One region of the Nocardioides sp. CCNWLW216 genome, then DNA from elsewhere that is predicted to be linked to it. Evidence: predicted binding sites of a transcription regulator. Region 1 holds the regulator's gene; the other holds the start of a gene.

The links. The regulator LexA, encoded in region 1, represses DNA repair genes until DNA is damaged. The targets are predictions, from matches to a motif close to TCGAACANNTGTTCGA.
Region 2: the regulator LexA is predicted to act here: its motif matches at 11,709-11,724, upstream of V7S47_RS03735 (HNH endonuclease signature motif containing protein).

What each region holds. Positions count from the first base shown of each region.
Region 1 is NZ_JBBBBJ010000018.1:31-15,301, reverse strand. Features, by position in the region: gene V7S47_RS25245 (sugar ABC transporter ATP-binding protein) at 1-1,385, shown strand, start outside; gene V7S47_RS25240 (ABC transporter permease) at 1,382-2,413, shown strand; gene V7S47_RS25235 (substrate-binding domain-containing protein) at 2,468-3,523, shown strand; gene V7S47_RS25230 (Gfo/Idh/MocA family protein) at 3,596-4,741, shown strand; gene V7S47_RS25225 (sugar phosphate isomerase/epimerase family protein) at 4,738-5,745, shown strand; gene V7S47_RS25220 (sugar phosphate isomerase/epimerase family protein) at 5,786-6,739, shown strand; gene V7S47_RS25215 (ATP-dependent DNA helicase) at 6,817-8,799, shown strand; gene V7S47_RS25210 (alkaline phosphatase family protein) at 8,994-10,286, opposite strand; gene V7S47_RS25205 (alkaline phosphatase D family protein) at 10,286-11,998, opposite strand; gene V7S47_RS25200 (MXAN_6640 family putative metalloprotease) at 12,075-13,658, opposite strand; gene lexA (transcriptional repressor LexA) at 13,718-14,434, opposite strand; gene V7S47_RS25190 (LysM peptidoglycan-binding domain-containing protein) at 14,711-15,058, shown strand.
Region 2 is NZ_JBBBBJ010000001.1:781,574-796,844, reverse strand. Features, by position in the region: gene V7S47_RS03770 (ABC transporter permease) at 1-498, shown strand, start outside; gene V7S47_RS03765 (ABC transporter ATP-binding protein) at 474-1,232, shown strand; gene V7S47_RS03760 (LLM class flavin-dependent oxidoreductase) at 1,235-2,563, shown strand; gene V7S47_RS03755 (aldo/keto reductase) at 2,560-3,606, shown strand; gene V7S47_RS03750 (DUF7507 domain-containing protein) at 3,848-9,682, shown strand; gene V7S47_RS03745 (hypothetical protein) at 9,794-10,147, shown strand; gene V7S47_RS03740 (VanZ family protein) at 10,096-10,425, shown strand; gene V7S47_RS03735 (HNH endonuclease signature motif containing protein) at 10,445-11,695, opposite strand; gene V7S47_RS03730 (polysaccharide pyruvyl transferase family protein) at 12,039-13,325, opposite strand; gene prfB (peptide chain release factor 2) at 13,355-14,473, opposite strand; gene V7S47_RS03720 (CAP domain-containing protein) at 14,509-14,961, opposite strand; gene V7S47_RS03715 (YybH family protein) at 15,081-15,271, opposite strand, start outside.

The DNA.
Region 1 (15,271 bases):
GCAAGTCGACCCTGATCAAGGTGCTGGCCGGGGCCCACCAGCCCGACGAGGGCACCATCGTCTGGGACGGCGAGGAGATCAGCCTCGGCTCCCCGATGGCGGCGATCAAGGCCGGCATCGCGACGATCTACCAGGAGCTCGACCTGGTCCCGCATCTCAGCGTCGCGGAGAACGTGTTCCTGGGCCACGAGCTCTCCCGTGGCGGCCTGACGCAGCGGCAGCGCACCAACAGCATCGTCCGCGACCTGCTCGCCCGCCTGGGGCACGCCGAGATCTCGCCGAACCGCCTGGTCGGTGACCTCTCGCCGGCCGGCCAGCAGGTCGTCAGCATGGCCCGGGCGCTCTCGCACGACACCCGGCTCCTGGTGCTCGACGAGCCGTCCGCGGTCCTCGACCAGGGCGAGGTCGACAACCTCTTCCGAGTGATCCGCGGCCTCACCGCCGAGGGCGTCGCCATCGTCTACATCTCCCACCGCCTCGAGGAGATCCGCGCCATCGGCGACCGGATCACCGTGCTGAAGGACGGCGTCACCGTCGCCACCGGGCTGCCGGTCGAGGAGACGCCCACCAGCCGGCTGATCCAGCTGATGACCGGCCGCTCGATCGAGTACGTCTTCCCCGAGCGCTCCGCGGAGCAGCGCGACCGGGGCGCCCCGGTGCTCGAGGTGCGCGGGCTGGCCCACGCCGGCGTCTTCCGCGACGTCGACCTCACCGTCCACGCCGGCGAGATCGTCGGGCTCGCGGGCCTGGTCGGCGCCGGACGCTCCGAGATCCTCGAGACCGTGTACGGCGCCCGCCGCTCCTCGGCCGGCACGGTCGCCGTGGACGGCAAGCCGCTGCGCCGGGGCTCGGTGGACCGCGCGGTCCGGGCCGGGATCGGGCTCGCACCCGAGGAGCGCAAGAGCCAGGGCCTGCTGCTCGACGAGGCCGTCTTCAAGAACGTGACCGTCTCGTCGATGTCGCGCTTCGCCCGGTTCGGGTTCCTGGACCGTGGCGCGGAGCAGCGCGAGGCCGAGGCACTGACCACCAGCCTCGACGTACGTCCGACCGGGGTCACCCGGGCGGTCCGCACGCTGTCGGGCGGCAACCAGCAGAAGATCGTGCTCGCCCGCTGGCTGATGCGCGAGTGCCGGGTCCTGCTCCTCGACGAGCCCACCCGCGGCGTCGACGTCGGGGCCCGCTCGGAGATCTACCAGCTCGTCCGGTCCCTGGCCGATCGCGGCGTCGCCGTCGTGGTCGTCTCCAGCGAGATCGAGGAGGTGCTCGGCCTGGCGGACCGGGTGCTCGTCGTCCGGGAGGGCGCCGTCGTCCACGAGTCCGCCGCTACTGCGATCGACGAGGCCACGGTCCTCGATCTCGTCATGGAAGGAAAGGTTCCGGCATGAGCCAGGACAGCGTGCGCGTCGAGAAGGCCGCACTCCACACCGCGACTCCCCAGAGCTCGCTGGCCGCGGTGATGGGCAGCGGGGTCGGGCGCAACCTGGGCCTGGTCGTCGCCCTGATCGTGCTGTGCGTGGTCGGCGTCGCGACCGCGGGCGACAACTTCGCGAGCGTCGACAACCTCCTGACGATCCTGCGCCTGGCCTCGGTCATCGGCGTCGTCAGCATCGGCATGACCTTCGTCATCACCGCGGGCCACATCGACCTCTCGGTCGGCGCGATCGCGGCCCTGGCCAGCGTCTGGTGCACCACCCTCGCCACCCAGACCATGGCCGAGGACATCCACTGGATCGTCATGGTCGGCACGGCGCTCCTCGTCGGCGTCGCGTGTGGGCTCGTGAACGGCCTGCTGGTCGCCTACGGCGGCATCGTGTCGTTCATCGCCACCCTGGCCATGCTGGCGTCGGCCCGCGGACTCGCCGAGATCATCGCCGACCGGCGTACCCAGATCGTCAAGGTCGACGGCTTCGCCGACTTCTTCCGCGCGGACCTCATCGGCATTCCGATGCTGGTGTGGATGTTCGCGCTGGTCTCCGTGATCGGCTGGGTGCTGCTCAACCGCACGACGTTCGGGCGTCGCACCGTCGCGGTCGGCGGCAACCCCGAGGCCGCTCGTCTGGCCGGCATCAACGTCCGCCGGCACACGGTGATGATCTTCGGCCTGGTGGGCCTGTGCTGCGGCATCGCCGCCGTCATGATCACGGCCCGGACCACCACCGGGTCGTCGACCCACGGCACGCTCTGGGAGCTGGACGCGATCGCCGCGGTGGTCATCGGCGGCACGCTGCTGAGCGGTGGCCGCGGGACGATCGTCGGCACCGTGCTCGGCGTGCTGATCTTCACCACGCTCTCGAACGTCTTCGTCCAGAACGACCTCTCGAGCTCGGCCCAGGCTGTCGCGAAGGGCCTGATCATCGTCGTCGCCGTGCTGCTCCAGCAGCGCCTCGCCGGCCGTTCTTCCCACACCACCTAGGGCGGCGTGGCACCCGCCCACGCCGTCCAGCACCACACAACCCGAGGAGAAACCATGTCCGCACGTCCCCTTCCGCGTCGCCGGGGCCCGCTCGTCGGCGTCGCCGTCGCGGCGGTCGCCTGCCTGGTGCTCAGCGCCTGCACCAGCAACGAGCCGGAGGACTCCGGTGACAACGAGACCACCGCCAGCACGGTGAGCTCGAACGACGACACCGGCGACACGGTCACCATCGGCTTCTCGGGTCCGGCGGCCGACCACGGATGGCTCGCCGCCATCAACAGCAGCGCCCAGGAGGCCGCTGAGAAGTACGACGACATCGAGCTGAAGTTCGCCGAGGGCACCAACGACCCCAGCGCGCAGATCGCCCAGGTCGAGACCTTCATCAACGACGGCGTCGACGCGATCGTGCTCCTCCCGACCGATGGTGCCGCGCTCACCGAGACCGCCATCCAGGCCATGGAGGCCGGCATCCCGGTGATCAACGTCGACCGCGAGTTCTCCTCGCCGTTCGCCGCCCGCACCACCGTGCTCGGCGACAACTACGGCATGGGCGTCTCGGCCGGCACCTACGCCTGCGGCCTGATCGAGGAGAACGACATCTCCGACCCGGTCATCGCCGAGATCGCCGGCATCGACGCGCTGCCGCTGACCCAGGACCGCTCGCAGGGCTTCGCGGACGCGCTGGAGGCGTGCGACCAGGAGGTCGACCGTCGCGTCGCCGCCGAGTTCACCGTCGAGTCCGGCGAGGAGGTCGCGGCGAACCTGCTGCAGGCCGAGGACAAGATCGACATCATCTGGAACCACGACGACGACCAGGGCGTGGGCGTGAAGGCGGCCTTCGACGCCGCCGAGCGCGACGAGTTCGCCTTCATCGGCGGCGCCGGCTCCTGCAACGCGATGGACTGGATCGAGGCCGGCGAGATGGAGGCCACGGTCATCTACCCGCCGACCCAGGCCGCCGACGGCATCAAGCTGGCGCGACTGATCGCCCAGGGCAAGGGGCTCTCCGACCTGGTCCAGGTCGAGGTGCCGAAGCGGGTCGTGCTGAACGCACCGGTGGTCTCGGCCGACAACGTGGCCGAGTACCGGGACCTCTGCTTCGACTCCTGACCGTCGCCCACGAATGGCGTGCCCGCCCCTCTCTCCCGGGGCGGGCACGCCCCCCATCCGGGAGGATCCCTGATGACCGACCCCGCTCGACCCCTGCGCGTCGCCATGATCGGGCACGCCTTCATGGGCGCCGCCCACTCGCAGGCCTGGCGCAGCGCGCCCCGATTCTTCGACCTGCCGCTCGACCCGGTGATGACGGTCGCCGTCGGGCGCGACGCTGCTCGCGCGGCTGACGCCGCCGACCGGCTCGGCTGGGCCCAGAGCTCCTCCGACTGGCGGGCCGTCGTGGCCCGCGACGACATCGACGTGGTCGACGTCTGCACGCCGGGGGACACCCACGCGGAGATCGCGATCGCCGCGCTCGCCGCCGGCAAGCACGTGCTGTGCGAGAAGCCGCTGGCCAACTCGGTGACCGAGGCCGAGGAGATGGCCGCGGCCGCCGCCTCCGCCGCGGAGCGCGGGGTGCGGGCGATGGTCGGCTTCACCTACCGGCGGGTGCCGGCGATCGCGCTGGCCCGCCGGCTCGTCGAGCAGGGTCGGATCGGGGAGATCCGGCACGTGCGGGCGTCGTACCTCCAGGACTGGATCTCCGACCCCGACGCCCCGCTGACCTGGCGCCTCGACAAGGAGAAGGCCGGCTCCGGCGCGCTCGGCGACATCGGCGCCCACATCATCGACCTGACCCAGCACATCACCGGCGACCGGATCCTCGAGGTGTCCGCGCAGCTGGAGACGTTCGTCAAGGAGCGGCCCACGGCCGACGGCGACCGCGGCGCGGTCACCGTCGACGACGCCGCGGTGTTCATCGGCCGCTTCACCGGCGGCGCGCTCGGCATCTTCGAGGCCACCCGGTTCGCGACCGGCCGCAAGAACTCCATCCGGATCGAGCTCAACGGCTCGGCGGGCTCGCTGGCCTTCGACTTCGAGGACATGAACGTCCTGGAGCTGTACGACGCCTCCGAGCCGGCCGAGACCGCGGGCTTCCGCCGGATCCTGGTCACCGAGCCCGAGCACCCGTACGTCGAGGCCTGGTGGCCGCCCGGCCACGGGCTCGGCTACGAGCACGGCTTCACCCACCAGGTCGTCGACCTGGTGAAGGCGATCGCCGCGGGCACCGACCCCGCTCCCACGTTCGCCGACGGCCTGCAGGTCCAGCGCGTGCTCGCCGCCGTCGAGTCCAGCTCCGACACCCGCACCTGGCAGGAGATCCCGACATGAGCCGCCCGATCACCCTGTTCACCGGCCAGTGGGCCGACCTGCCCTTCGAGGAGGTCGTGAAGCTGGCCGCCGGCTGGGGGTACGACGGCCTCGAGATCGCCTGCTGGGGTGACCATCTCGACCCGTGGCAGGCGGCCGAGGACGACGCCTACGTGCAGGGCAGGCTCGACCTGCTCGAGCAGCACGGGCTGCAGCTGTTCGCGATCTCCAACCACCTGAAGGGCCAGGCGGTCTGCGACGACCCGATCGACGCGCGCCACCAGGCGATCCTGCCGTCCCGGATCTGGGGCGACGGCGACCCCGAGGGCGTCCGCCAGCGGGCCGCGGAGGAGATGAAGATGACCGCCCGGGCCGCTCAGCGGCTCGGCGTGAAGACCGTCGTCGGCTTCACCGGCTCCTCGATCTGGAAGTACGTCGCGATGTTCCCGCCGGCCACCGAGGAGATGGTGGCCGCCGGCTACCGCGACTTCGCGGACCGCTGGAACCCGATCCTCGACGTCTTCGACGAGTGCGGCGTGCGCTTCGCCCACGAGGTGCACCCGTCCGAGATCGCCTACGACTACTGGACGACCAAGGCCGCCATGGAGGCGATCGGCCACCGCGAGGCGTTCGGCCTCAACTGGGACCCGTCGCACTTCGTCTGGCAGGACCTCGACCCGGTCGGGTTCCTCTGGGACTTCCAGGACCGGATCTACCACGTGGACTGCAAGGACGCGAAGAGGCAGACCGGCAACGGCCGCAACGGCCGGCTCGGCTCGCACCTGCCGTGGGCCGACCCGCGGCGCGGCTGGGACTTCGTCTCCACGGGCCACGGCGACGTGCCCTGGGAGCAGTGCTTCCGGATGCTCAACACGATCGGGTACGACGGCCCGATCTCCATCGAGTGGGAGGACGCCGGCATGGACCGGCTGCGCGGTGCGCCCGAGGCCCTCGAGTTCGTGCGCGGACTCGCCTTCGACGCCCCCACGGCCGCCTTCGACGCGGCGTTCGCCACCGACGACTGACTCACCTGCACCACCACTCTCTCGGGAAGGAACCACCGTCATGTGCTTCGGCTACGACGGCGAGGGCGCGCTGCGCCGCTCGCTGGAGGAGAAGGGCGCCAGTCGCCGCTCGCTGTTCAGGGGAGCGGCGCTCGGTGCCGCCGGGGTCGCCGCGGTCGGGTCGGGGCTCGCCTCGCCCGCCGCCGCGGGCGGCCGCCACGGGGACGGCCGCTCGCGCGGCGTGCCGCACGACAGGATCAGCATCCAGCTCTACACGCTGCGCGCCGCCCTGGGCGGGCAGGCGGGCTTCGACGTCGTGCTGCAGCGGCTCGCGCAGTACGGCTACACCCGCGTCGAGCTGGCCGGCTACTACGGGCGCACCGCCGCCCAGCTGCGCACCTTCCTGGACGGGCTCGGCATCCGGGCCACGTCCAGCCACGACGGCCTCAGCGCCGACCGGACCGCGCTGCGCACCAAGCTGGAGAACGCCGCGACCCTGGGCCAGCGCTACGTCGTGGTGCCCTACCTGGCCTCCAACAGCCTCGCCGAGTGGCAGGGCTGGGCCGACCGGATGAACGAGGAGGCGGCCCTCGCCAAGCGCTACGGCCTGCGCTACGGCTACCACAACCACGCCCACGAGTTCACGACCGACCTGGGCGGCGGGGTGACGCCGTGGGAGGTCCTGACCGAGCGGCTCGACCCGCGGCTGGTGCACCTGGAGGTCGACCTCTACTGGGCCTACACGGGTGGGGTGAACACCGGCGCGGCGGATCCGGACCGCTTCGCCATCGACGTCGTACGGCGGGCTCCGCAGGAGGTGCGCCAGTTCCACGTCAAGGACCGCGACGCCGCCACCGGGGACATGAGCGACCTCGGCACCGGCGTCGTGGACTTCGCCCGGATCCTGCGCCGGCACCGCGTCGAGGAGTACATCGTCGAGAACGACACCCCCGACGTCAGCCCGCTCACCAGCGCCGCTGTCGGTCGGCTCTACCTGGAGCACCTGCGGTTCTAGCCCAGTCCACCGGGGCTTCCCGCGGCGGCCTGGGGACAGCCGCCGCGGGCGTCGGTCCGGGCGTCTAGGGTTCACGGGTGCCCGAGACCCCCGCCGTGACGCAGGTGCTGACCGCCGCCGTCGAGGCGCTGGGCGGTCAGCAGCGCGACGGCCAGGTCGCGATGGCCGAGGCGGTCGCCGCGGCGATGGAGGACGAGCGCCACCTGCTCGTCCAGGCCGGCACCGGCACGGGCAAGTCGCTGGGCTACCTCGTGCCCAGCCTGCTGCACCGCGAGCGGGTCGTGGTGGCCACCGCGACGCTCGCGCTGCAGCACCAGCTGGTCGAGCGCGACCTGCCGCGGCTGGCCGAGGCGGTCAAGGGCACGCCGGGCGTCGACACGTCGTACGCCGTGCTGAAGGGCCGGTCCAACTACGCCTGCCTGCACCGGGTCCGCGAGGGCGTCCCGGACGACCAGGGGGCGCTGGTGCAGATGCCCGAGGGCTCGATGGGCGCCAAGATCCTGGAGCTGCGGGCCTGGGCGGAGAAGACGGCCGAGGACGGCGGCAGCGGCGAGCGCGACCACGCCCCGCGCCACACCGACCGCGAGTGGCGCCAGGTCAGCGTCAACCACCGCGAGTGCCTCGGTGCGGCCAAGTGCCCGTTCGGCCAGGAGTGCTTCGCCGAGCTGGCCAAGGAGAAGGCCCACCGCTCCCACCTCATCGTCACCAACCACTCGCTGCTGGCGATCGACGCGATCGAGGGGGTCCCGATGATCCCCGACTACGACGTCGTCGTCGTCGACGAGGCCCACGAGCTGACCGCCCGGGTCACCCAGGCCGCCACCGACGAGCTGTGGGCGGCCGAGGTGGAGCGCTCCGCGCGCCGCTCCCAGCGCTACGTCGACGGCTCCGAGGCCGACGACCTGGCCGACGCCGCGGACGCGCTCCGGGCGGCGATGGGCGAGGCCACGGCCGGCCGGTTCGAGGTGGTGCCCGAGGACCTCGCCGACGCGCTGGTGCTGGTGCGCGACGCTTCGCGGGCCTGCTTCTCGGCGTACCCGAAGCCCGACAAGGACGGCGACGCCGACGCCGGCCGGACCCAGGCGCGCGGCGCCGTGCAGGAGGTGTTCGCGACCGCCGAGCGGATGGCCGCCTTCTCCGACGCCGACGTGCTGTGGATGGGGGAGGGCACCGAGCGGATCCCGCCGCGGCTGTGCGTGGCGCCGCTGCAGGTCTGGGGCACGATGCGCGACAAGCTGCTGACCGACAAGACCGTCGTGATGACCTCGGCGACCCTGATGCTCGGCGGCGACTTCGGGGCGGTCGCGACCGGTGTCGGGCTGAAGCCGACCGAGCGGGTCCTGGAGGGTGCGCCCGCCGACGCCCACGCGTCCGGCACCGGCCTGCCCTGGCGGGGCATCGACGTCGGCTCACCGTTCGACTACGGCCAGCAGGCGATCCTCTACGTCGCCCGCCACCTGCCGCCCCCGGGTCGCGACGGGCTGGTGAAGGCCCAGCTCGACGAGATCGTCGAGCTGGTCGACGCCGCCGAGGGCCGCACCCTCGGGCTCTTCTCGTCGCGGCGGGCCGCCGAGACCGCGGCCGAGGCGGTCCGCGAGCGGCTGCCCCACCTGACCACCCTCGCCCAGGGCGACGCCCAGCTCCCCGAGCTGGCCAAGCAGTTCGTCGCCGACCCCCACACCTGCCTGTTCGGCACCCTGTCGCTGTGGCAGGGCCTCGACGTCCCGGGCGACACCTGCCAGCTGGTGCTCATCGACCGGATCCCGTTCCCGCGGCCCGACGACCCGCTGATGTCGGCGCGCCAGAAGGCCGCCGACAAGGCCGGCGGCAACGGCTTCATGCAGGTCGCCGCCACCCACGCCGCCCTGCTGATGGCCCAGGGCGCGGGCCGACTGATCCGCACCACCTCCGACCGCGGCGTTGTCGCGGTCCTCGACCCGCGACTGGCCACCGCCCGCTACGGCGGCTTCCTGCGCTCCAGCCTGCCGCCGATGTGGACCACCACCGACCCGGCCGTCGTCCGCAAGGCACTGGCCCGCCTGTCCGCCACCGCCCGCTGAGTCGTCGCGGGGCGAGGCCTGGACGGTGAGTGGTCCACCCGGCCGAGGGCCGTTCCGGTGGACAGCACACCGCCGCACCGCGTGTCCGGACAGTGCGCCCGGAGTGGCGGTGCTCGATGCACCGACCCGGGGGCTGATGATGTGGCCTCACCGCTCGACCGCCGGGGCCGGATCCGTCGGCCGGATGCCGACGCTCACAGCCGCGAGCGACCGTCCCAGCCACGCCGCGGCCGGCGCAGGCCGAAGAACCGGGCGACGGTCGGTGCGACGTCGACGGTCCGGGCGTGGGCCGACGAGGCCCGGCGTCGCGGGACCACCGGGTGCCCACCGGAGATGAAGAACGGGATCGCCCGGGTCGCCGGGTGGCCGTGGTTGCCGGGGATCGGGTTGCTGGTCGGGTCGGGGTCGCTGAAGCGCCAACCGGCCCGGCAGTAGACGACGACGTCGCCGGCCTCCGGGCCGAGCCGCAGACCCTTGGTACGACGGTCGTAGGACGCCAGCACGCCCGGGACGGCCGCCGCGTGCCGCCGGATCCGGGCCACCGCCTGGCTGCGCTGCGAGGCGGGACCGGTCCAGTAGACGAGGTCCGCGCCGCCGTTGTCGGCGATCACGAAGCGGCCGGCCAGGAACGGGTCGGCCGCCAGCACCGGCTGCAGGGAGATCAGGTTGCCCGGCGTCGACCAGTCCATCGAGTGATCGGCGAGCACGACCACCATCGAGCGCTCCCAGCGCCCGGTCTCCTTCAGCCGGTCCACGAACCGCCCCACCAGCCGGTCGGTGCCGACCAGCGCCGTACGACGCAGCACCTTCAGCGACCCGCCGGTCAGGTCGACGTGGCCGAACCGGTCGATGTCGCCGAGGTTGACGAACATCAGGTGCGGGTCGAGGTCGTCGAGCATGTCCAGGGCCGCGCGCATGGTGAACAGGTCGGGGGCGTGTCCCGAGACGGGGATGATCGGCGCCGGCTCCCAGCGGTACGTCGCCCGGCCGCCGAACACGCCGTACAGGTATTCCTTGCTGAGCACGGTCCCGGTCCGCAGCCCACGCCGGTTCAGCCGCTCGATGATCGTGTCGACCCGGATGTCGGAGGCCCGGTCGAGGTCGCGGACCGCCCTCTCACGCCGGTCGTAGACCGCGTTGGCGGGGACGCCGCTGCGGTCGGGCCGGACCCCGGTCATCATCATCACGTGGTTGGGGATGGTCTCCGCGATCGGCATCGAGGAGGCCCGCGGGAACCGCAGGCCGCCGTCCCGCAGCGCCCGCAGGTTCGGGGTCAGGCCGCTGTCGATCTCGTCGGGCCGGCAGCCGTCGATGACCAGCACGTAGGCCCGGCGACCGGTGCGCACCGCCGCCTCGGCGACCTCGGGCAGCCCCGCGACGGCGGAGAAGACCAGTCCGGCGCCACCCGCCTGCAGGAGGGTACGACGCCCCGTGCGGACCTCGGCCAGTCCGCGCTCGAAGGCACCCGGGGTGCCGTCCCGGCACATCAGCGACCCACCGGCCGGTCGACCGCCACGACCCGCCCGGTGCCGGCCCGGGTCTGGAAGGACCGGGCCCAGGTGACCGGCGTGCGGCGCGTGCTCCGGGAGCCGATGACGTACCAGTCCATCTGCGCCCGCTCCGGGGTCACGTCGAGGACGGAGAAGCCGTGGTCGTCGAAGTTGAGGTACTTCAGGTGCCGGTTGGCGGCCAGGATCGCCTGCTCGGCGGCCAGGTTGACCGGGCTGCGGCGCGGGGTGCCGAGCGCGTCCTTGAGATTGTTGGAGGTCACCGACGTGCAGACGAACTCGACGCCGGCCGACCCCGTGAGCGGGTACGTCGACGCGTCGTACGGCAGGTCGGCGGCCCAGGCGCCGTGGATGTCGCCGGTGATGAAGACGGTGTCGGTGACCTGGTGGTCGCGCAGGTGGCCGAAGATCTCGTTGCGGTCGGCGGTGTAGCCGTCCCACTGGTCGGTGTTGATGGTGACCCCGTCCTCGGGGAACAGGTCGAGGAAGGAGTTGAGCGGCGCGATCAGCTCGTCGGGGAGCCCGCCGAGGCCGAGCGGCGCGATCATCACGGGGTTGCCGACGATCTTCCACTGCGCCCGCTCGCGGCTCAGCGACGACTTCAGCCAGGCCAGCTGCCGGCCGCCCAGGATCGTGCGGTCGGGATCGCTGACGCCGGCGTCGACGGCCGGGGTCGAGACCTGCTCGCTGCGGTAGGTGCGCAGGTCGAGCATGCTCAGCTCGAGGAGCTGGCCGAAGCGCAGCCGGCGGAACAGCCGGTCGCCGTCGCCGAGCCGGGCGGTGCCGTCGAGGCGGACCGGCATCCACTCGTCGTACGCCCGGTGGGCCCGGGCGCGGCGCCGCCGGAAGTCGCCCTCGCCGTTCAGGCCCCCGCCGGGCGTGTGGTTCTCAGCACCGCCGCTCCACTGGTCGTTGGTGACCTCGTGGTCGTCCCAGGTGACGATCCACGGGTAGCGGGCGTGCAGGGCCTGGAGGTCCGGGTCGGTCTTGTACTGCGCGTGTCGTCGGCGGTAGTCGGCGAGGCTGACGACCTCCTTCGCGGGCACGTGCCGTCGTACGTCGGTGTCGTCGGCGCCGGCGCCGTACTGGCCGGGGGCGTACTCGTAGAAGTAGTCGCCCAGGTGCACGACCGCGTGCAGGTCGTCGCGGGCGGCGAGCCCGCGATAGGCCCCGAAGTAGCCGGCCTGCCAGTTGGCGCAGGACACGACCCCGAAGCGGACGTGGCCGGGCAGCGCGTCGTGGGCCGGGGCGGTGCGGAACCGGCCGAGACGGCTCCGGGCGCCGCGGTAGGTGAACCGGTAGTAGTACCAGCGGGCCGGCTCCAGCCCGGTGACGTCGACCTTGACCGTGTGGTCGCGGCTCGGACCGGTCGCGAACGCACCCCGTCGTACGACGCGCCGGAACCGGCGGTCGGTCGCCACCTCCCAGCCGACCCGGACCCGAGGGCCCCTGCCGGAGCCGGGCTGTGCGGCCGGGGTCGGCGTGACCCGGGTCCAGATCACCACCCGGTGCGGCAGCGGGTCACCGGAGGCGACGCCGTGCCGGAAGAAGCGGGCGCCGGGGCGCGCCGCCTCCGCGGTGGGCTCGCCGGCCACCAGCGAGGTCGCCGTGAGCGCGGTCCCCGCCGCGCCGGTGGCGAGCACGGTACGGCGGGGCAGCGGCAGGACGTGGTCAGGTCCGGAGGCGGTCACGGATCGTCCAACGACCCGTCAGCGTCCGCGTGACGCCCTGACCGCGGACGTCACGCGTTGTTCATCCGGCAGCCGCTCAGCGGGTGACGGCGCGCACCCGCACCCGCAGCCGCAGGCCGTCGTCGAGCGAACGGCCCTGGCAGGAGTAGACCGTGCCGCGGCCGCACGCGTAGCGGGTGCCGGCGTTGACGAGGGTGACGTCGACGTAGGCGATCCGGCCGTCGACGAAGGGGACGCTCAGGAGGCCGGCCCCGGAGGGCCGGAGGCGCACCAGGCGAGAGGAGATCTTGCCCGACTCCCGGCGCACCGTGACCACGGCGGCGGTCGGCCGGGTCCGGCGGGGGAGGTCGACCGCGATCCGCAGCCGGGTGCTCGCCCGGTTGGTCCGCTTGCCGGGCCGGTAGCGCACGGTGCCGCTGCTGAGGTGGTTCAGCTTCAGCGACGCGCGGCGGAGCTGGTTGCGGGCGACGCGCGCGGTGCCCTCGGGCCGGGTCACGGGGTAGCGGGCGCCCTCGCGGTAGCTGCGGGCCGGGTGCCGGTTGGCCGCCGAGAAGCGGGCGACCGTGGCCGTCATCGACCGACCACGCTCCTTCAGCACCGCTCGCACCGCCTGCAGCGAGTACGCCGGTCCGGCGGCCTTGGTCAGGATGTCCCGGACGATGGTCGGCATCCCGCCGCGCGAGCCCGGCTCCAGCTCGCTGAGGTAGCGGAAGAAGATCCAGCTGCCGTAGACGCGCAGGTCCTGGCCCTTGTCGATCGGGGTGCGCGGCTGCGACATCGGGCTGTTGCGGAGGTACTGGATGTTGTCGTTGACGGCGTCGTACACCTCGTCCTCGGCCCAGGTCGCCGTCGACTCGAGGAACCAGAGGTCGTCGGTGATGTCGTAGGCGAACTGGACGGCGTGGAAGTACTCGTGGGCCGTGGTGACCTGCAGGTTGTGGACCGGGGTGTTGGCCGGGAACTGCTTGCTGGCGAAGTCGTTGTCGAGCGAGCAGTAGGCCTGAGCGCTGCGCTGGGTGCTGGACGTCACGCCCTCGGGGACGCAGTAGCCGTAGAGGCCCTCGCGGCCGGTGTCGACGAGGTAGACGTCGAACTGGTTGGTCCCGCCACCGCGGGTCCGGTCGGAGACCGGCTTGCGGTAGCCGGCGGCGACGTAGGTGCCACTGACCTTCAGCAGCGTCGCGAAGACCCGGTCGACGTAGTCGGGCCGGCCGTTGGCGTCGGCGTCGGTCAGGTCCGGGGCGTCGGAGGTGGCGCGGGCCCAGTGCACGCAGAAGCCGCCCTGGCAGGCCTGGGTCGGGAGTGCGTTGGCGGCGTAGCCGAACCGGCCGCCGGCGTCGGTGTCCGGGGTGTCGGTCGGACGGGCCAGGATCCGATCGGCCTCCGCGCGGCGTGCGGCGGGGAGGGCCGAGCGTGTGCGGGCCAGCTCCAGCAGAGCCAGGCTCGCGTCCCGGCCGTCGACCTCACCGCTCACGATCTCGTCGGCCTGCTCGAGCACCTCGACGGCGCGGGCAGTGGCGTCGGCTGCCCCGGTCGGTTCGGTGATCGGCACGACGGCGGGGTCGTCAGCCGCGCGCGCAGCCCCGGGAGGGCTCAACAGGGCGGCGGCGACGGCGACGGCGCCGACGGTGGCGAGCAGCGAACGGTGACGAGCGCGCAACGAGATCTCCATCCAAGGGGAGGGCGGACGCGCCATCCTCGCACGCCCACCCACCCGGATCAGACTCGTCGCAGCACCGCCGTGACCTTGCCGAGGATCGTCGCGTGGGTGCCGTCGATCGGGTCGTAGGCCTCGTTGTGGGGCATCAGCCAGACCTGCCCGTCCTTGCGCTTGAAGGTCTTCACGGTGGCCTCGCCGTCGAGCAGGGCGGCGACGATGTCACCGTTCTCCGCGGTCTGCTCCTTGCGGATCACGACGTAGTCGCCGTCGCAGATGGCGGCGTCGACCATCGAGTCGCCGGCGACTTCCAGCAGGAAGAGCTCGCCCTCGCCGACCAGTTGGCGGGGGAGCGGGAACACCTCCTCGTAGCGCTCCTCGGCGAGGATCGGACCGCCGGCGGCGATCCGGCCGAGCAGGGGCACGTTGGCCGGGGTCGGGGCGGAGTCGCCGAGGCCGGTCTCGTCGTACGACGTCTCCTCGGCGCTGGAGAGCGTGCGGCGGGCGGCCATCACCTCGGGCAGGAAGACCTCCAGCGCCCGCGGTCGGTGCGGGTCACGCTTGAGGAAGCCCTTCTCCTCGAGGGACTTCAGCTGGTGAGCCACGCTCGAGGAGCTCGTGAGGCCGACGGCGTCGCCGATCTCGCGCATGCTCGGCGGGTAGCCGCGCTTCTCGATGCTGTCCTTGATGTGGGCGAGCACGCGCTGCTGACGCGGGGTCAGGCCCGTCGCGTCCGGCGGCCCGTCGGGCAGCTCGCTGACGTTCTTCTTGCTGGCCATGGTGACGCCTTTCGCCGGGATGCTCGTGGGCCACACCGTACCGATCCGACCGCCCCGCTTCAAACACGTGTTCGAACGGCGTGTCGGGCCGACCATGTTCGAACAAATGTTCGTCGAGCCCTTGATTTCGTTCGAACACCTGCTCTAGCCTCGTACACATGTTCGATCGAACGTCTGATCGACCAGCTGGCCCGCACCGGACTGTCGGTGGCCGCCGTTAGACATGCGGTTGTGGTCAGGCACCGAGGCTGACCGCCACTTCCCCAGGAGGTCCCAATGAGCACGATCCAGCTGAGCCCCGTCCGACTGAGCACCCTGTCGACGACCCGCGGGGAGCTCCGGCTCACCCGCCGCGGACGGCTCGTGGTGTTCCTGCTCGGCCTGGCGGTGGTGCTCGGGATCGGGCTGGTCCTGGCTGCTGGCTCGGTGGCCACGCCGGAGCCCGGCGCGGTCGAGTCGACGACCGTAGTCACGGTCGGCACGGGCGACACCCTCTGGGAGATCGCGGCCGACGCCTCCGAGGACGGTCAGGTCCGCTCGATGATCTCCCGCATCGAGCGTCTCAACGGTCTCGACTCCACGGTGCTCGTGGCCGGCCAGCAGCTCCGGGTCCCCACCGAGTAGCGCCACCACAGACTTCGTCAGCCGCCTCGACCCCGGCTGACGGGCCGGGGAAGACAGGGGCGGGGCCAGGTGGCCCCGCCCCTGCGGCGTTCCTGGTCTCGATACCCCCCGCGAGGAGGAGCGGTGTCGCGGGCTTTCGGTGGTCGAGTGGCCGTGACGGAGGAGTGGTGTCGCGGGCTTTCGGTGGTCGAGTGGCCGTGACGGAGGAGTGGT
Region 2 (15,271 bases), on a different contig from region 1:
GAGGCGATCGTGGACGGCCCCGTGCAGGTCAAGCGGTCCATCCCCAGCCTCGCGCTGATCCCGCTGCTCATCCTGTGGCTGGGCATCAACGAGGAGATGAAGATCGTGACCATCGCGCTCGGCGTGATCGTCCCGATCTACATCCACACCCACCACGGCCTGCGCAGCATCGACGGCCGGTACGCCGAGCTCGCCGAGACCGTCGGGGTCGGCCGGGCCGAGTTCGTGCGCAGCGTCGTACTGCCCGGCGCTCTCCCGGGCTTCCTGCTCGGGCTGCGCTTCGCGATCACCTCGGCGCTGCTCGCGCTGGTCGTGGTCGAGCAGGTCAACTCGACCAGCGGGATCGGCTACATGATCACGCTGGCCTCCAGCTACGGCCAGACCGACGTCATCGTCGTCGGCCTGGTGCTCTACGCCGCGCTCGGCCTGCTGGCCGACGGCGCGGTCCGGCTCGTCGAGAGGAAGGCACTGACATGGCGTCGCACGCTGGAGAGCTGACCAGGTCCGCGGTGCGGGTCCGAGGACTGAGCCGGAGCTTCTCGAAGGCCGGTGGGGTGCTGAACGGCCTCGACCTCGACATCGAGCCGGGCGAGTTCGTGGCCCTGATCGGGCGCAGCGGCAGCGGCAAGAGCACCCTGCTCCGTGCGCTGGCCGGCCTCGACCGGGACGTGACCGGCACCGGGTCGGTGGAGGTGCCCGACCAGGTCTCCGTGGTCTTCCAGGACTCGCGGCTGCTGCCCTGGCGCCGGGTCCTCGACAACGTGGTCTTCGGCCTGCGCGAGAAGCACGCCGACGCCCGTGGCCGCCAGGCGCTCGCGGAGGTCGGGCTGGAGGGGCGCGAGCGGGCCTGGCCGCACGAGCTCTCGGGTGGCGAGCAGCAGCGGGCTGCTCTGGCCCGCTCGCTGGTCCGCGAGCCGCAGCTGCTGCTCGCCGACGAGCCGTTCGGCGCCCTCGACGCCCTCACCCGGATCCGGATGCACGTGCTGCTGAAGCGACTCTGCGCGGCCCACCGCCCCGCGGTGCTGCTGGTCACCCACGACGTCGACGAGGCGATCGTGCTGGCCGACCGGGTGATCGTGCTGGACGACGGGATCGTGTCCTCGGACATCCGGGTCGACATCGTGGGCAAGCGCTCCCAGGCCGACCCGCAGTTCGCGGCCCTGCGCGCCCGGCTGCTGGCCGAGCTGGGCGTGGAGGACGACCACGAGATCGTGCGGAGCGTCGCGTCGTGAGCATGCACCTCAACCTGTTCATCTATCCCGGCGGGCACCACGAGGCGGCCTGGCGGCACCCGGACTCCGACCCGTCGACGGTGCTCGACGTCGCCTTCCACCAGCGGCTCGCCCAGCGGGCCGAGGAGGAGAAGCTGGACGCGATCTTCTTCGCGGACGGACCGTCGCTCGCCGACAACATCCGCTACGCCTCCCGGTTCCGCCTCGAGCCGCTGACCCTGCTGTCGGCGATCGCGGCGGTGACCAGCCGGATCGGGCTGATCGGCACGGCGTCGACGACGTACTACGAGCCCTACAACCTGGCCCGGCTGTTCGCCTCGCTCGACCACCTCTCCGGTGGCCGGGCGGGCTGGAACATCGTCACCACCGGCGCCGCGCAGGCCGCGGGGAACTTCGGACTGGCCGAGCACCCGGTGCACGCCGAGCGGTACGCCCGGGCCGACGAGTTCGTCGAGGTCGTCACGAAGCTCTGGGACAGCTGGGAGGACGGCGCCCTGGTGGCCGACCCGGCCAGCGGGCTGTTCGCCGACACCGACCGGATCCACCCGATCGACCACGTCGGCGCGCACTTCTCCGTCGCCGGCCCGCTGAACACCGCGCGCTCGCCGCAGGGCCGGCCGGTCTACGTGCAGGCCGGGTCCTCCGAGGACGGCCGGGGCTTCGCGGCCCGGTGGGCGGAGGCGGTCTTCACCGCCCACCAGACCCTCGGCAACGCCCAGGAGTTCTACCGCGACATCAAGGAGCGGGCCCGCCGGCAGGGCCGCGCCCCCCACCAGCTGAAGGTGCTGCCCGGGATCAGCCCGGTCATCGGCTCGACGACGCGCGAGGCCCAGGAACGCCACGACGAGCTCAACGCGCTCACCCAGCCGGAGTACTCGCTGGAGCAGCTGCACCGGCTGACCGGGGCCGACCTGTCGTCGTACGACCTCGACGGGCCGTTCCCCCGCCATGTCGTCGACGTCCGTGGGGACCGGGCCGCCAGCAGCCGCTCGCAGCTGGTGCTCGACATCGTCGACCGCGAGCAGCCGACCATCCGCCAGCTGCTGCACCGTCTCGCCGGCGCCCGCGGGCACCGGGTGGTCGTCGGGACTCCCGAGCTGGTCGCCGACCAGATGCAGGACTGGTACGAGAACGGCGCCGCCGACGGATTCAACGTGATGCCGCCCTGCCTGCCCGGCGGCTTCGACCTGTTCGCCGACGAGGTGATCCCGCTGCTGCGCCGGCGCGGCCTGTTCCGCTACGAGTACGGCGGCCGCACGCTGCGCGACCACCTCGGCCTCCCCCGGCCCGAGAGCCAGTACGCCCCGACCTCCCAGAAGGTGATCGCGTGACGGACTTCTCCACCTACCGCGACCTCGGCGTCACCGGCGTCAAGGTCAGTCCCTTGACCCTGGGCGCCATGATGTTCGGCGCCTGGGGCAACCCCAGCCACGACGAGTCCGTCCGGGTCATCCACCGGGCGCTCGACGCCGGCATCAACGTCATCGACACGGCCGACGTCTACTCCCGCGGCGAGTCCGAGGAGATCGTCGGCAAGGCGCTCCAGGGCCGCCGCGACGACGTGTTCCTGGCGACCAAGTTCCACGGGGCGATGTCCGACGACGACCCCAACCAGGGCGGCAACTCGCGGCGCTGGATCATCCGCGAGGTCGAGCACAGCCTGCGCCGGCTGCGGACCGACCACCTCGACCTCTACCAGGTGCACCGCCCCCGGCCCGAGGTCGCGATCGACGAGACCCTGGCCGCGCTGTCGGACCTGGTCCACCAGGGCAAGATCCGCTACCTCGGGACGTCGACGTTCCTGCCGTCCCAGGTGGTCGAGGCGCAGTGGACCGCCGAGCGCCGGCACCGCGAGCGGCCCGTGACCGAGCAGCCGCCGTACTCGATCCTCGCGCGCGAGGTGGAGCGCGACCTGCTCCCCACCGCGCAGCGCCACGGCCTGGGCGTGCTGCCCTGGAGTCCCCTCGCCGGCGGCTGGCTGACCGGCCGCTACCGGCGGGAGGCCGGCGAGCACGTGGTCTCGTCGCGGGTCCGGCGCCAGCCGGCGCGCCACGACCCGGCGCTGCCCGAGAACCGCCGCAAGCTGGAGGCGGTGCACGCGCTGCAGGACCTCGCCGACGAGGCCGGGATCTCGCTGATCCACCTCGCCCTCGGCTTCGTGCTCGAGCACCCGGCGGTGTCGTCGGCCATCATCGGGCCGCGCACGCTGGAGCAGCTGGAGTCGCAGCTCGGGGCCGAGAAGGTCGCGCTGCCGCGCGACGTGCTGGACCGGATCGACGAGATCGTGCCGCCCGGGACGACCCTCAACGACGCCGACCGGGGCTACGCACCACCGTCGCTGGGCGAGCCGCGGGAGCGCCGTCGTACGGGCTGAGGAACAAGAGTCATCTCTAGTGTGAGGTGGCCCGAACAGGCCATCCACAAGTTCTCCACGGACCGCCCACAGTTCGTGCCCAGGCCGGTCGAACGGCCCGGACGGCGCCGTACCCGCAGGTAGCGTTTCCGCCAGTTCCGGCGATCGGCCACCCCATTCCGAGGGTGCCCCGACGTCGGTTCTGTCATGTCGTCTGAGCGCTCCCGGCTGCGGGAGCCCCGGCTGGGGGGCCGGCTCGTCCATGCGTGTTCTGAGGTTCTCGACGAGGGACGGCCTACGCCGGTCCCTGACCGTCTTCCTGTCCTTCCTGCTCGGCGTCGCCGGGCTCACCCTGCTGGGTTCCGCGCCCGCGTCGGCCTCCGTGCCGGCCTACGAGTGCACGGGCAACACCATCTACGCCCTCAACGGCGCCGACCCGTGGACGATCTACAAGCTCAACTCGTCCACCGGTGCCGCGACCGAGAACGGCGAGCTGCTCGCGAGCGGGACGCACACCGCCAACGCGCTCGCGCTCCCCAACGGCGGCGGCCGGTACATCTACGGCTTCGACCGGACCGAGAACACGGTGCTGCGCTTCGACGCCACCAACCACGGACGCCAGAGCTGGGCGGCCCCGGCCAACAGCAGCGCCGGCAGCGTGATCGCGGGTGCCATTAACCCGCAGAGCGGCATCTACTACTACGCCTCCAGCGGCTCGTCCTGGAAGCTGTTCGCGTTCAACATCTCGACCAGCACCGCGCTCGGGCAGGTCGGCACGATCTCGGGCTCGGGGCTGTCGAGCAACGGCGACATCGCCTTCGACGCCCTCGGCAACATGTACGTCGTCAGCAACGCCGACGCCACCGCCGCAGGCGCCTTGGCGCGCGTGAACGGCACCGTCCCGACCACCGCCGGCTCCGCCGCGCTGACGGTCACCAAGCTCGCCGACACCCCGGCCGGCGCCGGCCAGTACACCTCGATGGCCTTCGACGGCACCGGCGCGCTGGTCATCGGCGCGGGCAGCAGGTACGTCGGTCGCGTCAACCCGACCACCGGCGCGATCCTCTCCTCGACGACCACCTCGGCGAGCTTCGTCGACTTCGCCTCCTGCGCCGTGCCGAGCACCGCCCAGGCCCAGGTCTCCCTGCCCTCCGGGCGCTACGACGGCGACGACCAGTTCGTCGTCTCGGTCACCGGCAGCGGCGTCACCACCGGCAACACCGGCACCACCGCGGGCACCGACTCGGGCCTGCAGGACGACTCCGCCGAGGTCGCCGGGCCGGTCGTCGTGCTGCCCGGCTCGTCGTACACGATCACCCAGACGGGGACGTCGACGACGAACCTGAACGACTACACCTCGACCTGGGCGTGCGTGAAGGCCTCCGACGGCAGCGCGGTGGCCTCCGGCACGGGCAGCACCGGCACCTTCACGATGCCGGGCACGACCGGCACCAACGTGGTCTGCACCTTCACCAACGTGCCGCTGAAGCCCGGGATCACCCTGACCAAGACCGGCTCGGCGATCGCCGACCTGGACGGCAACGGCCCGGACGTGGGCGACACCATCACCTACGGCTTCAAGGTCACCAACACCGGCGTCGTGACGCTGTCGTCGGTCGGCGTCTCGGACCCGAAGCTGGGCACCATCACCTGCCCCACCGGCACCCTGGCCGCCGGCGCCTCGCGCACCTGCACGTCGAAGACCTACACGCTGACCCAGGCCGACGTGGACGCGGGCAAGGTCGACAACACGGCCACCGCGTCCGGCACCGGCCCGACCGGCACCGTCGTCACCGCGACCGACTCCGTGACCACCGCGGTGACCGCCAACCCGGCGATCTCGCTGGTCAAGGGCGGCACGCTCTCGGGCAGCACGATCACCTACACCTTCACGGCGACCAACACCGGCAACGTCACCCTGCAGCCGGTCACCGTCACGGACACCAAGGTCGGCACGGTCACCTGCCCCACGACCGCGGTCGCCCCCGGCGCCTCGATCTCGTGCTCGCCGAAGACCTACACGCTGACCCAGGCCGACCGGGACGCCGGGAAGGTCGACAACACCGCGACCGCCACCGGCACCGCCCCGAGCGGCACCAAGGTCACCGCCCCGTCCTCGGTCACCACGACCGTCGCCATGCTCCCGGCCGTGGACCTGACCAAGACCGCCTCGACGATCACCGACAGGACCGGCAACGGCGTGGACGCGGGTGACACGATCACCTACTCGTTCAAGGTCGCCAACACCGGCAACGTCACCCTGCAGCCGGTCACCGTCGCCGACGCCAAGGTCGGCGCGATCACCTGTCCGACCACCGCGGTCGCCCCCGGCGCCTCGGTCAGCTGCTCGCCGAAGACCTACACACTGACCCAGGCCGACGTGGACGCCGGGAAGGTCGACAACACCGCCACCGCCACCGGCACCGCCCCGAGCGGCACCAAGGTCACCGACCCCGACTCGACCTCGACCGTGATCACCTCGGTCCCGGCGATCGCGCTCGACAAGTCCGCCTCGGCCGTCGCCGACACCGACGGCAACGGCATCGACGCCGGTGACACGATCACCTACTCGTTCAAGGTGACGAACACCGGCAGCACGACCCTGCAGCCGGTCACCGTCGCCGACGCCAAGGTCGGCGCCATCACCTGCCCGACCACCGCCCTCCTGCCCGGCGCCAACGTCTCCTGCACGCAGAAGGCCTACACGCTGACCCAGGCCGACGTGGACGCCGGCAAGGTGGAGAACACCGCCACCGCGACCGGCACCGCCCCGAGCGGCGCCAAGGTCACCGACGCCGACACCACCACCACGCTCCTCACGGCCACCGCCGCGATCGAGCTCGACAAGACGGCCGGCAGCGTCGCCGACAGCGACGGCAACGGCATCGACGTGGGCGACACCGTCACCTACTCGTTCAAGGTCGCCAACACCGGCAACCTGACGCTGCAGCCGGTCACCGTCACCGACGCCAAGGTCGGCACGGTCACCTGCCCGACGACCGCCCTGGTCCCCGGCGCCTCGCTCTCCTGCTCCTCGAAGAGCTACACGCTGACCCAGGCCGACGTCGACGCAGGCAAGGTCGACAACACGGCCACCGCCACGGGCACCACCCCGACCGGCGCCAAGGTCACCGGCCCCGACTCCACCTCGACCGTGCTCCCGGCCGCTCCCGCCCTCGACCTCGACAAGTCCGCCTCGGCGATCGTCGACAAGACCGGCAACGGCGCCGACGCCGGTGACACGATCACCTACTCCTTCAAGGTCACCAACCTCGGCAACGTCACCCTGACCTCGGTCGGCGTGAGCGACGACAAGGTCGGCACGGTCACCTGCCCCGGCGGCCCGCTGGTCCCCGGTGCCTCGGCCACCTGCACCTCGAAGGCGTACACGATCACCCAGGCCGAGGTGAACGCCGGCAAGGTCGACAACACCGCCACCGCGACCGGCACCGCCCCGAGCGGCACCAAGCTGACGGCGAAGGACTCCACGTCCACCGCCGTGCCGGCCCGCCCGGAGCTGACCCTGGTGAAGTCCGCCTCGGCGGTCCAGGACCTCGACGGCAACGGCCCGGACGCCGGCGACACGATCGCCTACTCGTTCAAGGTCACCAACACCGGCAACCTGCCGCTGAACCCGGTGACGGTCGCGGACCCGAAGGTCGGCGCGGTCACCTGCCCGACCGGTGAGCTGGCTCCCGGCGCGAGCATCAGCTGCGGCCCCGCGTCGTACACGCTCACCCAGGACGACGTGAACAACGGCAAGGTCGACAACACCGCGACCGCCACGGGTACGACGCCGGCCGGCACCGCGACCCCGGGCGTCAAGGTCACCTCGCCCGGCACCGTCACGACCCCGGTCGCGACCGCCCCGGCGATCGACCTGGTCAAGGCGGCCTCGGCCGTCAAGGACCTCGACGGGAACGGCACCGACGCCGGCGACACGATCACCTACTCCTTCTCGGTGACCAACGTCGGCACCGTGACGCTGAACCCGATCACGGTCGCGGACCCGAAGGCCGGTCCGGTCACCTGCCCGACGGGCGCGCTGGCTCCGGGCGAGTCCGTGGAGTGCACCCCGGTGACCTACACGATCACCCAGGACGACGTCACCTCCGGTGCCGTGGTCAACACGGCCACGGCGACCGGCACCACCCCCGCCGGCACCAAGGTCACCGACAGCGACACCGTCACCACCCCGGTGGTCGGCCGGGCCGCGCTGAGCCTGCAGAAGAAGGCGGGCGCGCTGCGCGACCTGAACGGCAACGGCCCGGACGCGGGTGACACGATCGAGTACTCGTTCACCGTCACCAACACCGGCACCGTGCCGCTGCACGGCGTGACCGTAGCGGACCCGAAGATCGGGCCGGCGACCTGCGCCAGCAGCTCCCTCGAGGTCGGCGAGAAGACCGCGTGCGGCCCGCTCACCTGGACCGTCACCGACGCCGAGCTGGACGCCGGGGTCGTGAAGAACACGGCGACCGCGCGGGGCAACGGCCCCGACGGCACCGCGGTGACCGGCAGCGACTCGACCACCACCCCGGTCGTCCGCGCACAGGCCGACCTGGCGATGACCAAGACGGTCGACAAGGCCGCACCGCGGGTCGGCGACACCGTCACCTACACGCTGAAGGCGACCAACAAGGGCGTCGGCAACGCCGAGCACGTCGTGCTCCGCGACACGCTCCCGACCGGTGTCACGCTGGTCTCGGCGCAGGCGCCCTGCACCGTCGCGGGCGCCACCGTCACCTGCGAGCTCGGCACCCTGGCCGGCGGCGCCAGCCGGGCGGTCACCGTCACGGCCACCGTCGACGCGCTGCCGACCGGTCCGGCGCACCAGCACCTGCTGGACGTGCAGAAGCAGGAGGTCCACGTCGACCTCGAGGCCGGCCAGACCCGCACCGTCCAGGTCTCGTGCGCCCCGGGCTACGTGGTCACCGACGGCTCCGGCCGCATCGACCACGTCGACCAGGGCACCGGTTCGCCGGCCGACGTCCGCATCACCGAGTCCCGTGCCACCGCCGCCGGCACTTGGCAGGTCACCATGACCAACCAGTCCTCCGGCCGCGCGCAGGGCAAGGCGTTCGAGGTCTGCGTCAGCGACACCAGCGAGACCGTCCAGGGCCACCAGCACGCGCTGGTGATCTCCGACCCGGTGACCGCCACGCAGGAGATCAGCGGCCGCACCACGGTCGACCTGTCCTGCACCGCCGGCCAGGTGCCGATCCAGCCCGGCTACCTGCTGGACGGCGTCGCCCGGGTGCTCACCAGCACCGCGAAGGGTGACACCGGCTGGACCTGGACCGTCGAGGGTGCCGCCACCAGCGGTGACTTCTCGATGCGCTGCCTGAGCCGCACCACCAGCCAGGCCGCCGGTCACGCCCACCCGCTGGGCTTCCAGCAGGTCCGCCAGAGCGTCACGGTCGAGCCGGGCCAGACCGTCGAGGTGACCGTGTCCTGCGCGTCCGACGCCAAGGGCGTCGTCGCGGGGTACGACGCCGAGGCCGGCCTGGTCTCCCTCGGCAACGACCCGCGCCCGGTGGTCCGCGTGTTCAAGTTCCTCAACCCGACCTCCGAGCCGCTCCAGGCCGACCTGTTCCTGCAGTGCCTGTCGCTGCGGAACCAGACCGGCGCCGGCGCGAACACGGTGGTCGTGAACACCGCGACCGCGAGCACCACCAGCCCGGAGGCGAGCACGGCCGACAACGCGAGCTCGGCCCGGATCGACGTCGACACCTCGGCCCCCACGGGTCCGAAGACGCCGACCGCGCCGGTCACGACCTCCCCGGTCGTCACCGTCGCCAGCCCGGTCTCGGCCGCCGCCCTGGTCGCCTCGCAGGCGGTTCGCACGACGGTCTCCTGTGCCACCGGCACCACCTGTGTCGGCACGGCCACGCTGGTCGCGGTCAAGACGGTCAAGGTCGGCGGTCGCAAGATCGCCAAGGGCACCGTCCTGGCCAAGGCGAGCTACCGGGTCAAGGCCGGCAAGAGCACGGTCCGCCTGGTCAAGACCAAGGCCGGCAAGAAGGCGCTCGGCAAGCTCGGCCGGGCCCGACTGGTCGTCGGGGGCCGCTCCACGGTGGTCAAGCTGAAGCACTGACCGACTCCCCCACACGCGACGCCGAGCAGCTCCTGGAGCTGCTCGGCGTCGCGCGCCTCAGGCCCCCGTATGTCGCGGTCGACGAGACGACCAGGGCTGCAACTGAAGCGGATGTCCCCGTGGCGGGCCGGCACCCCGGCCCGCCACGCCTCCATCCCGGTCCACGGTCCCCGGCGCGACGGGCACACGTGGCGCCTGCTCGACGACGAGGTGTGGCGCTACCTTCCGCGCGCGCCGATCCCGGCCGTGCTGGTCGGTGTGGTCGGCCTCGCCCTTCTCGTCGCCGTCTCGACCTTCTCCGGCAGGGGCGCGGCCCGGGCCGCCGCGGTCCTGGCCGCCGTCACCGTGGGCGCGATCCTCGTCATCACCCCCACCGGCGGAGCGACCAGCGGACGACCAGCCTTCGCCCGGGCGTGGGCATCCGACGCAAGCTCGGCAACGACGACCAGACCCTTGGCCTGGTGAACGTCCTGGGCAACATCGCCCTGTTCATTCCTCTTGGCTGGTCTGTCACAGCCCTGGCCCTCCAGTCCCGGACCACCGCTGCGCGGACCGGCCTCGCGCTCGGCGGCCTGGCGGGACTCGTGCTCTCCGTGTCCATCGAGGTGGCGCAGTACTTCCTCGGTCGGGCCGCGGACGTCGACGGCGTGCTCCTCAACGCGACCGGCGTGCTCCTCGGAGCCGCTGGCAGCGCCGTCCTGGGCATGGTCGTCCGCGCAGATCGACGACGAGCGTGCCCGTAGCCCTGCCGAAGGTTCTCGGTCAGGGCTGCGGGGTGGTGCCGGTGTGGTCGCGTCTGAACGTCAGTCCGTTCGGGCTGCGCCAGACGAACGTCGTGTCATCGACCTTGTCGTAGCGCCACCGCGTGTGGGTCTTGGCGCGGTGATGTCGTCGGCAGAGTGGTGCGATGTTGCAGTCGCACGTCGGACCGCCGTTGGATGCTGGGTTGCCGTGGTCGTGGTCGCAGGACCTCGCCCGGCGGCGGCACCACGGGAACACGCAGGAGTGTTGAAGCAGGGCCTGGCGTTCTTTGAGCCGGTCGGGGACTTCGTAGGCGTCGACGTGGACGTGGCCGGCCAGGTCGATGATCGGCTTGATGACGACCTGGCTCTCTCCGTCCCGGCACCAACTCTTGACCTGCTCGACCGAGATCATCGACCGGGTGTTCTCGACCCGCGCGATGGCGGCATCGGCGAGGTGCACGTGCACGACGACCTGCCGGGGTCGCTTCCGGTCCGGGTCGGGCTCGGCGTTGAGGTCCAGGGTGAGCTGGCGTCGAGCGAGGTCACCGACGGCGATGGACCGGCGTACGTCGAGGGAGAGCCCGTCGGCGATGGTGCCGAGGTGGGTCGCACCCCGAGCGACCGCGTCCTCCAGATCCAGTGCGTCGACCAGGTCCAACGTTCCGCGGACTTCGACATGGCCGTCGAACGAGACCTGCTGGACCTCGATGTCGAAGTGCCGCACCTCGGCCGCATCCCGCGCCCGCTGGGCCGCGGCCTCGGGGTCGAAACGGGTCCGCGCTTCTTCGATGGTGCGGTCGAGCTGGGCGATCGAGATCTTGTGTGCGGTCGCGGCGACGTGAAGGTCGACGAACTCGGCACCGTCCTCGGGGAGGTCGATGGTCTCCGCCGCGATCCGTCGCGCCTTCCACACCGGCAGGTCGAGGGACTGGACGCGTTCGTAGACCCTGGGGAGTCGGTGGGCGAGCTCGAGGGCGTGTCCGAGGTAGATCCGCCCCGAGTCCGACGACAGGCCGAGCGCGGCGGAGAACTCCAGCACACTGAGCTCGGCGATCAGGGGTGCGCCGGGTCCGGCGATGGCCATCTCGTCCTCGCAGCCCGGCACCCACGCCGCGGCGGCATCGTGCAGGGAGTCGGTGGAGTGCATGCCGGCCCAGGTGACGGCGGCGGCGAGCTGGTCGGCCTCGGCCTGGAGCTGGGCGGTGCGTCGGGCGCGCACGTACGACAGCACCGCCGAGGCGGTGTCGCAGTCGTCGAGGTCCCGAGCCATGCCTTCATTCTAGTCGAACAGGTGATCGAATGCGAGGGTTGTTCACAACCTTGTTCGAACGGTCGACCCCAGGTGACCGAAAGCTAGAAGCAGGCTCGTGATGGCCCTTGATCACCGCGGACGGTGAGCCCCCTTGTCTCTGTAAAAAGTCTTTGAACCGGCCTGGTGTCAAGCGCAGACGGCGCGGCAGAGGCCGGCTCGAACGAGGTCAGCGGCAGGGCTGCGGGGGTCTCGACGGGCGCTCAGGACTTCGTCCTTCACGGGAGAGACCACCGGCGGCGGGGACCGGCGGCGGGGGGCGACCACCGGCGGGGACCGTCGGAGCCCCGGGGCGAGGCAGAGGTCAGCGGGGGGAGGACTCCGCGCGGCGCAGGGCCGACAGCTCGGACACCGACGTCCGCTTGATCGGCTCGAGCGGTTTCGGCCGGCGGAAGCGCCGCGGCTTCACCACGCGCACCGGGCCAGGCAGGTCGAGGGCGGCGAGGCGGGCGTCGTACGCGGGGTTGGCGGCGCCGGGGGCCCAGATGTGCTCGACCCCGTTGGTCTCCAGGAAGGCGCGATAGTGCGCGGCCAGGCCGGGGAAGCGGGCGGCGAACTCGGTGTAGTCCGCGCCTTCGGCGAGTTCGCGGACCGAGAGGTCCTCGCCGGACGGCATGCCCGTGAACTCGCGGTAGGGAATCCCGTGATACTGCGCCAGCTCGAGGGTCCGCGAGTCGTACGACATCACGACGGCCGGGACGCGGGCGAGGATCGCGGCGATCGCTCCGTGGATCCGGGTGCCGAACGCGAACGAGAAGTCGCGGAGGTGGTCGACCCAGGTACGGGCATCGACGAAGAAGCGGATCCGGTCCTCACGGTAGAGCGGATGGCCGGTGCCGAGCGGGCCGTGGCCGTCGTAGGTGTCGAGGTCCTCGCCGCGGAGCAGCAAGCGCAGCCGGTGGTGCTCCTGCGCCACGAACTCCAGGCGCGGGTACTCGACGACGCTGCGGTCGACGAGCGAGCGCATGCCGCCGGTGTAGGTGAGGTCGATGCGGCTGCTCGCGTCCACCGCACGCGGCTCGACGGTGAATCCGTCGACGCTCGTGAACAGCGACGGGCAGCCGATCACGTCGACGAGCGGAGCCGGGAAGCCGAGCTGCTCGAGGTAGCCGGCGGTGCGCTCCCCGCGTACGCCGATCGACGCCGAGCGGTCGAGCACGGCCCGCACGAACCGGGTCACCGAGGCGTCGAGTTCCGGGCCCGCGTCAGGTCGCCGGGCGTTGAAGCCCATCTGGGCCCCGACCCCCACGACCACGACCGGGATGTGGAGGTGCTCGATGAGCTCGGAGTAGGTGTCGAGGTAGCGGGCGAACGACGGACGGAACGCGTTGGCGAACGGCAGGACCAGCTGGTCGAAGCGCTCGTCGACGTACGCCGCCAGCCGACGGGGGTTCTTGGTGCTCTGGAGCACGAACCCGTCCGTGACGACCTCGGCTCCGGGCACGCTCACCGTCCGGTGGACCGCGGAGGAGAACAGCAGGTTGCCGGAGTTGGCGCCGAAGACGCCGGTGCCGCCACCGACGGCCAGGCTGCGTTCCGGGCTGAGGACCTGGAACGGGCTCTTCCCGGCCCGGAGCAGGATGCGCGACACAGGTCGGGACCCTACCCGCGCGGAGGCGATCAGTTCTCGGCGGCCTTCTCGGCGCCACGTCGCCAACGGATGCCGGCCTCGAGGAACCCGTCGAGGTCACCGTCGAAGACCGAGGAGGGGTTGCCCTCCTCGTAGCCGGTGCGGAGGTCCTTGACGATCTGGTAGGGGTTCAGCACGTAGTTGCGCATCTGGTCGCCCCACGACGCCTGGACGTCGCCGCGCATCGAGTCGAGGTGGGCCTTCTCCTCGGCCTTCTTCAGCGCGAGCAGCTTGGCCTTCAGCACGACCATGGCGCTGGCCTTGTTCTGCAGCTGGCTCTTCTCGTTCTGGCAGGACACGACCGTGCCGGTCGGGATGTGCGTGAGGCGTACGGCGGAGTCGGTGGTGTTGACCGACTGGCCGCCGGGCCCTCCGGAGCGGTAGACGTCGACGCGGATCTCCTCGTCGGGCACGTCGATCTCGTCGGTCTGCTCCAGCACCGGCACCACCTCGACGGCGGCGAACGACGTCTGGCGGCGACCCTGGTTGTCGAAGGGGCTGATCCGCACCAGGCGGTGGGTGCCGGCCTCGACCGAGAGGGTGCCGTAGGTGTACGGCGCGTGCACGGCGAAGGTGGCCGACTTCAGCCCCGCCTCCTCGGCGTACGACGTCTCGTAGACCTCGACCTTGTAGTCGTGCTGCTCGGCCCAGCGGACGTACATCCGCATCAGCATCTCGGCGAAGTCGGCGGCGTCGACGCCACCGGCGCCGGCGCGGATGGAGACCAGCGCCTCGCGGGCGTCGTACTCGCCGTTCAACAGGGTGCGGACCTCGAGCGACTCGACGGCCTTCTTGACCCGCTCGAGCTCGCGCTCGGCCTCGGCGAGCGAGTCGGCGTCACCCTCCTCGGTCGCGAGCTCGGCCATGATGCCGACGTCCTCGATGCGGCCGAGGAGCTCGTTGAAGCGGTCGAGCGTGCCCTGGAGCGTGGACAGCTGGCCGGTGATGCGGGTGGCGCGGTCGACGTCGTCCCAGAGGTCGGGGGCGGCGACCTGGTCGCTGAGGTCGGCGATGTCGCGCTGCATCGCGTCCAGGTCCATGACCTGACCGATGGTCCCCATGGTCGCCTGGAGCTGCTTGACCTCTACGTCGTAATCTCGGCCTGCCACAAGGAGCAAGGTTACGGCCGGGTGGGTGGCCGCGCCTACTTGCGGCCGAAGACCTGCGCGACGTACCAGCTGCCGCCGGCCTTGCGCGCGCCGATCCCCATCAGCCGGTAGCGCGGCTGGAGGATGTTGGCGCGGTGCCCCTCGGACTTCATCCAGCCCTCGCGGACGACGGAGCGGCCGGTCGTGTAGCCGACGGCGACGTTCTCGCCGACCATGCTCAGTCCACACCGGCGCAGGATCGGCCCGAGGTCCTGGTGGAAGATCTCGCGTTGCCGCGCCATCCGCTTCGCCTGCTTGACCGCGAACCGGGTCAGGCACCTGTTCTTCCGCAGCTCCGCCCGGTCACGCTGCTCGCGCTGGGCGTTGGTGGAGGAGAACGCGGCGTTCGAGTAGCGCTGCTCCGCCGTCGCGGCGGCGGCCGGTGCGGTCGAGGGCACGACGAGGGCCAGCAGCAGCACGGCCAGGGCGGTGGCCAGGACTCGGTTCATGGTCTCGCTCCCGGGTACGTCGGACGGCGGTGGACGGCTCGTGCGGACCTGGTCGGTACCCCACGTCGGCCCCATCATCCTCCCGTACGACGAGGGCGCGCCCGATCGGGCTCGGTCGGTCAGCGGACCGGCGTGAACTGACGCGCCGCGACCCACCAGCCGTCGTCCTCCCGGACGAGGGTCCAGGTGACGACCGTCGGCGGGTGGTCGAGGTCGACCTCATCTTCCGGCCCGGCGGCGTACGCGCCGGTCGTCACGATCGCCAGGTCGGGGCGCGGCAAGTGCAGGTCGAGGACGACGAAGCGCGCCG